DNA from 2 places in the Methylosinus trichosporium OB3b genome. Region 1 is predicted to be linked to the other one. Evidence: riboswitches for the same ligand, from Rfam matches in the RefSeq annotation. Region 1 holds a riboswitch; the other holds the start of a gene.
What was found. A riboswitch is a leader RNA that binds a small molecule or an ion and turns the genes downstream of it on or off. The one in region 1 is predicted to bind cobalamin.
Positions count from the first base shown of each region.

Region 2: it holds a riboswitch for cobalamin, as region 1 does, so the genes downstream of both, CQW49_RS09605 (hypothetical protein) here and CQW49_RS10010 (TonB-dependent receptor plug domain-containing protein) in region 1, are expected to answer to the same signal.

Region 1 is NZ_CP023737.1:2,088,190-2,091,770, forward strand. Features, by position in the region: gene CQW49_RS10010 (TonB-dependent receptor plug domain-containing protein) at 1-1,492, opposite strand, end outside; cobalamin riboswitch at 1,595-1,796, opposite strand; gene CQW49_RS10015 (WecB/TagA/CpsF family glycosyltransferase) at 1,953-2,735, opposite strand; gene CQW49_RS10020 (GNAT family N-acetyltransferase) at 3,130-3,581, opposite strand, start outside.
Region 2 is NZ_CP023737.1:1,979,058-1,982,638, reverse strand. Features, by position in the region: partial or broken gene CQW49_RS09610 (precorrin-8X methylmutase) at 1-506, opposite strand, end outside; gene CQW49_RS25095 (hypothetical protein) at 503-715, opposite strand; gene CQW49_RS09605 (hypothetical protein) at 781-1,707, opposite strand; cobalamin riboswitch at 1,815-2,031, opposite strand; gene CQW49_RS09595 (efflux RND transporter periplasmic adaptor subunit) at 2,675-3,581, shown strand, end outside.

The DNA of each region.
Region 1 (3,581 bases):
CACGATCCTCGAAGAGCGTCTGGTCGAATCCGAAATCATATCCGAGGCTCGTCTCCGGCTGCAGGCGCGGATCGCCATATTGGCTGAAGAGCTGATAGAGCGAGGCGATGCGCGCGCCGGTTCCGGCGCTGGCCTTGAATTTCGTTCCGGTTTCCTCGAGACGATAGGCGGCGGTCGTACGCCATGTGCCGAATGTGTGATTGCCGGCGACGGCGTCGATACGGCCGCCATAGGAGAGATCGAGACGATCGAACACAGTGAACTTGTGCTGGGCGAAGCCCGAATGAGTCGTCTGCGCGGCGTCGATCGGCGTGAAGCTCCCCACCGGCGCCGGATCCTGCGAAGTATGCACCGTCTCGGTCTGGAGTCGCGCGCCGAATGTGAGCAGCCCCAGAGCGTCGAGCTTCAGATCGCCCTGATATTCGAGCCCGCGGCGCGCGCCGCGCATTCCCGTTCGGCAATCGAAGGAGGAAAAGCTCGCATCGAAGCAGGCGCTGGTCTGCCAGATGTCGCGATCGATCACATTGCCGAACAGCACGAGCCGATTATGCAGCCGGCGCTCGAAGAGATCGGCGTCGATACGCACATGGCCCTGTCCGAAGGACGAATGCGAATGGTTCTCATTGTCGAACACATCCGCCGGCGTGAAGGCGAATGTATTGGCGAAGCGGATCGAATTGTCATAACCGATGAAAGAAGCCTCGACCGACAGATCCTCGGAGATGCGATAGCCGAGCCGCGCGCTGGCGCCGCCCTTGTTGGTCGGACTGTCGGAGGGCGCGGCCGGCAGCGGCGTCACCCCGTCGCCGATGGTGAGCGGCCGCGTGATGCGATAGCCATAACGCGGAAATCCATCAACATGCAGCGCGTCGACGGCGAAGGCGTACCAGAGCGCGCCCTCGCTGCCCGAAACGCTGGCGCGCGTGTGAATCGTTCCATAGGAGCCGCCTTCGAAAGTGACGGAGCCCTTGAGCTTGCCTTCGCCCTTGCGGGTGATGATGTCGATGACGCCGCCCATGGCGTTGGAGCCATAGAGCGCCGATTGCGGCCCGCGCAGCACCTCGATCCTCTCGATATCGGTGGCGACGAGCGCGCCGAAATCGACCGAGCCGTCGGTCGAGGACGGATCGCCGATGCGCACGCCGTCGATGAGCACGAGCGTCTGGCCGGGCGTCGCGCCACGCAGATAGACGAAGCTCTGCGTGCCGACGCCGCCGGAGGAATAGAGATCGAGGCCGGGCGTTCCGCGCAGAACCTCGAGCAGGCCCGTCGCGCCGCGCTTCTCGACCTCCTTGCCCGAAACGACGGTGATGGCGGAGGCCGCGCGCGACGCCGGCTCCTCGACGCGATCGGCGGAGACGACGGTGGCGGCGCCGATCTCTAGGCTCGGCAGCGCCTCCTGGGCGAAAGAGAGAGCGGGAAGGATGACGAGCAGGGACGCGGAGAAGAGCGGCGCGCCGAGAACGGCGGACCTCGAAAGTGGAAAAGACATGACAATCGCCTCGCAGCGGACGTGGGCCGTCACTGCGAAGGTCTCGACCCGTTCGTCGAACGGATCTCGGCCGCATCGGTGCACCCCGCCCGACGCTCTCGCGCGTGACCACGAATGATGGCAGGTCTCCTGGCTCGCGGGTCATCGCCGGTCGGACCGCCTTCCCGGAGCTTGCGCGCCAGTGGCTTTCGGTCTTCGGCTATCCGCTCACAGTTGCGGGGGCAGCCGCGGAATCGCGCCGCCGCCGACGCTCACCGCATTCCCATTCAATCCCACATGGGGAACCATCGAGGGGGAGTCATAGGCGAGACTGTGGCCGAGTCAAGCGTGCGCCGGGGCGGCGCTCAGGGCCGTCCCCGGCGCGAGCGGAGACGCGCGCCGGGGACCCAAAGCCGATACGCGGTACTTTGTCGGCCCTGGTCTCCCGCCTCGGACGCAGCCGGGCGGAAACTCTTGCGCCTCAGCGCGTATGGCGCATCAGCAGCATCAGCGCGACGGGATTGGTCGTCGCATAGCGGCGCAGCAGGCGGCGCGGCTCCAGCGCCAGACGAAACGCCCATTCGAGCCCCGCCTGCTGCATCCACAGCGGCGCCCGCTTCTTGGCCCCGGCCATGAAGTCGAACAGGCCGCCAGATGTCTTGATCATTTTGACGTTGCGAAGGCGATGACGCCAATGGCGCACGAATTCCTGCTCGCGCGGCACGCCGAGCGCCAGCCACAGAATGTCGGGCGCGAGCGCGTCGATCTCCTCGACCTTGCGCTCGAGCGCCGCTCCGGTCAGAAAGCCATGGCAGCGACCGCGAATGTCGAGCCGCGGGAAACGCCGCTTCGTCGCTTGAAAGGTCCCGCGATTGGACTCCTCGCTGGCGCCGAGCAGATAGAAGCTGACGCCCTCCCCCTCGGCCTTGCCGGCGACGAGCGGATAGAGATCGGTCGTCGCGACGCGCTCCGGAAGCGCGTTGCGCGCCAGCAGCCGCGAGGCGACCACCAGCGGCTGGCCGTCGGCGTTGACGAGATCGGCGCCGTCGATCAGCGCGGCGAAATCGGGATCGGCGTCGCGGCGCGCCAGCGCCTCGCCATTGACCGAGGTCAGGAACAGCGGCGCGCCCTCCGGCGCCGGCCCGCGCGCGGTCTCGATCATCAGCCGGGCCGTCTGCTCGAGGTCGAGACGCGCCACCTGCGCGCCGCCGACCATGATGGTCTCCACCGCCCCGAACGGACGCCCTCGATCCTTCGACTCCATGCACGCGACCCTTGCTACGCTGGCGCGTCCTGTTGCGGGACGCGCACCCGTGACTTGCAGGGTCGGCTGAAAGAATCGCGCCAGACGCGCGGAAGAAACGAGTCGCGTCGCAGAAATGGGCGCACCCTTCTCCCGCAGGGCGGGAGAAGGTGGCCCTCGCCTTCGCGAGGGTCGGATGAGGGCCCTCACTGAAAAACGACTTCGAATTCAAAAACTGCTTCGAATTCAAGAAACAGAGCTGCAAGATTCAGAGAAACTGCCGGCGCCCTCATCCGACCCCGCTTCGCGGGGCCATCTTCTCCCACGAGTGGGAGAAGGAGCGCGCGTCGAGAGTCGGCTAATGACGCAGCGGGCCCCGCTCGAGCGGCGCCGTGCGGATTCGAGACGGCGCCGGTCAGCCTGCGCCGGGACGACCCGGCGGCAGGGAATCGCTGTCGAGACGCGCGAACAGCAGATGGTCGCGCCATTGCCCATTGATGTTCAGATAGGCGCGCGCAAACCCCTCCTGCTTGAAGCCGTTGCGCTCCAGCAGGCGGATCGAGGGCGCGTTGGTGGGCAGGCAGGCGGCCTCGATGCGATGCAAGCGCTGGCGCGTGAAAGCGTAGTCGAGCGCGGCCCGCACCGCGCGGGACATATAACCCTTGCCGGCATAGGGCTCGCCCATCCAATAGCCGAGCGTCGCCGCCTGCGAGACCCCGCGCCGCACATGGCCGAGCGTCAGCCCGCCGACCAGCTCATCGTCGGCGGCGCGGAACACGAAATAGGAATAGGCGTCGTCGCGCGCCATCTCCTCGGCGTGGCGGCGCACGCGATAGCGAAAGCTGGCGCGGGTCAGATCATCGGCCG
Region 2 (3,581 bases), 110 kb from region 1:
TCGGCCGCGCCGACGAAGCCGACCGGGCAGCCGATGATGGCCGCCGGCCGCGGCGCTCCCGGCTCGGCGAGAATGTCGAGAAGGCGGAACAGCGCCGTCGGGGCGTTGCCGATGGCGATCACGGCCCCGCGAGACGGGGACGCCACAGCTCCACCGCGGCCGCGGAACGGGTGTCGCCGAGCCTTGCGGCGAGATCCGGCACGGAAGGATCGGCGAGCGTGCAGAGAACCTCGTTGCGGGCCGGCAGACGGGCGCGGGTGACGCCCTCGCCACCATGCGGGCGTCGCACAATATGGGCGCGCCTGCTTCCAGCGCGCGCGCGCCGCGGCGACGAAGCCCGGGCCGAAGCGCACGCCGGCTTCGAGCCCGACCAGCCCGGCGGCGTGAATCATCCGAACCACGATCGGCTCCTCCTCCGCGGAGAAGCGGGCGAGATCGGCTTCGGAGCGGATGATGGCGAAGGAGCGACGATAGATCGCTGCGCCATCTGTTTCATAGCGCTTCACGCGAGAGCCTCTTCGAACAGCGCGCCATCGGCGAAATCGGCCGGGCGCAGATCGCGGATGCGCGGCCCGTCGGCCGCGGCGCCGCGCACGACGAGGTCATAGCCGCGCGGCGTCGCGACGATGGTGAGATCGGCGGGCGCCGCATGGGCGCAGCCCTTCGCGCAGCCGGCGACGTGAAGATGCGCCCCCACCGGGACAGCGGGCGCCAATGCGCGGGCGAGGTCCCGCGTCGGTCCTGCGGCTTGCGGGCAAAATGGCGCGCCGGAACACGCGCTCACCTGCAGAACAGGATCGGCCGCGAGCAGGACGCCTTCGAGCGCCGGCGGGGCGAGGCTCGTCTCCACCGCGAGCATTCGCCAGGGCGTGACGCGGACATCGCCGAGGCGGCCCAGCGCCTGCAGCGCCGCCGCCGGCGCCGCGCCGAACGGGAAGCCGACGAGATAGCCGTCCGGGACCGGTCCGGGCGTGGGAGCTTCCGCCGCCGGCGCGGTTCGGCGTGATCCCGACCAACCGGCGGCCCTATGCGGCGGACGAGAGCCGCCATGCGTCCGCGACCCGCCGCGACGCCGCCAGCGGCCAGAAACCAGCGCGCCAGCTCGACCGCCGCTCCTGCCGCCGCATCCGTTCGAACCCGTTGGCCCTTCGGCGCGCCATCCGCGCGCAGGATGATCCCGCCATCGGCCGCGCGCTCGATGCGGATATCGGCCGACGTCTGGGCGAGTCGCCGGACCGCTCCCGTGTCCACGGCGAAGCCGAATTTTGCCGGAAGCGGCGGGAGATCGGCGAGCGCCGCGGTCATTGCGGCGGCGATCCGCTCCGTCTCCCCCGCCTCGTCCGGGAACGGCGTCACGATGATGTTGCGCCGCCGCTCGGCGCGCTCGTCCAAATCGACGAGGCCGAGACGGCCGAGCATGGCGAGAAGGGCGCCGTGATCGGCTTCGGCGACGCCGCGGATTTGCAGATTGGCTCTGTTGGTGAGGTGGATCTCTCCGTCGCCGAACCATTGCGCGGCCGAAGCGATCCCGATGAGCTGCTCGCCGGCTATCCGTCCCAGCCGTGGCCTGACGCGCAGGACGAGACCGTCGCCCGAGGCCATCGGCCGCAAGGCTCCGGGGCACCAGCCGCGGACCTGCGGCGCGCCGGGACGCGGATGCGCGCGCTGCGGCGTTTCCGCTCGCTCGTCCGAATAGGTCTGGATCAAAGCCGGCCCTCATCTCTCATGAGGCGGCCAGCCGAAACCGATTGTCGTCGACCTCTGTGCGAAGGGCGAACGCAAGCCGGCTCGATCGGTTGCGGCGCGCCCCGTCCGCCCGTCGTCATGCGCTGGCAGGTCTCCCGGCTCACGGATCTGGGGATCGCAATCCACCTCGGTCCTCCACCTTCCCAGCCTTGTCGGCCAGTGGCGTCGGAGGACCTCTCCGTTCACGGTCGCGGGGGGCGGCTGCGCTCGGGCTGCCTTTCGGGCAATCCGTCGCCTTCCCTCTTCGCCTGTCGCAAGACAGGAACCAGCGCCCGGCGAATAGACGCGCCCGACCGCGGTCCTGTCAAGACAGGACCGCGCACGGGGCGCGACGAGCCTCCCCTGAACCATGCAGAGCTGCTGCGCGCAGAACTTCACCGAGCAGCGGCGCGCCGACGTTCGAGGTCAAAGTTCCGCCGTCGAAGCGCAAAGAGCTTTTTGGCGTGGAGCGAACGATTGCCGGGCGAACTCGACAGCGGCGACTTCAGCCAATTGTCGATAACGGAAGCGACACTATTCGGAAACGCGCCGAGTTTACCACTTTCGGCGCGGCAAGCCCGAATTCCCGCCTAGGATGCGTTCGAGTCGGGGTTGATAGGAGCAGTCGCCGCAGGATTGGGTTGCCTCCGAATTGATCAGATGTGGGCGCGTCGTTTGCTGCTGGTCAATAGCGCCTTTCGTTCGAACGCGGAATCGTCCCAGCGATCAGAATTCGCTCACTCCGACGAAAGAACGAAAGAGTTCTCTCCGATCAAATTGGTTCGGATGCGCTTCATCGTCGAGGTCCCGATGAAATCTACCGTCGACAACGGGTGCGTCACTGCTTTGCTCACGAGCGCTGCGTTCGGCGCCGGCCCGCATCTTCCAGGAGCATTTTGATGAGCACGGGTCAAACATGTCTGGTCGCCCTCCGCAGCGAGCGCTCGCCATGCAGATGATGAAAGATATGCCGACAGCACAGGACGCGGCCCGAGTCGACCTGCTGCCGGGGCGAGAGCGCGATCGGCCGCGGCTCGCGCCGGCGCCGTCCGGTCGATCTGCGCCGCGCCGGCTGCTGATCGGCGCGATTCTGGCGGTGCTCGCGATCGGCTGGGCGCTGAAGGCGAAACTGTCGCCGCAACCCGACGCTAATCTGGTGACGGCGCCGGCCGTTATCGGCGACATCGAACGGACCGTGTTGGCGACCGGCACATTGAAGCCGGTGAAGCTGGTCGCCGTCGGCGCGCAGATGTCTGGTCGCGTGGTGTCGTTGAAGGTCGCGCTGGGCCAAAGGGTCGAGGCCGGCGAGCTCATCGCCGAGATCGATTCCGTGACCCAGCGCAACGCGCTGCGCACGAGCGAGGCGGCGCTGCGGAGCACCCGCGCTCAGCGTGAGGAAAAGGAGGCGTCGCTCATGCTCGCCGAGGCCAATTTCACGCGCCAGAAGGCGACGCTGGCCCAGAAGGCGAGCTCGCGAGCCGACTATGATTCCGCGGAAGCGAATGTGAGGACGACGCGGGCGCAAATCGCTCAACTCGACGCCCAGATCATCGAGGCCGAGGTCGCGATCGAGGCGGCTCGCGTCAATCTCGGCTATACGCGCATCACCGCGCCGATCGACGGCTCCGTGCTCGCGATCGTCACCCAGGAAGGTCAGACGGTGAACGCCGTGCAGTCGGCGCCGACCATCGTGGTTCTCGGCCAGGTCGATACGATGACCATCCGCGCCGAGATCTCGGAGGCCGACGTCGTGCGGGTGAAGCCTGGTCAGAAGGTCTACTTCACGATTCTGGGCGATCCGGAGCGCCGCTATCACGGGAGCCTCGCATTCATCGAGCCGGCGCCGGAATCCATCA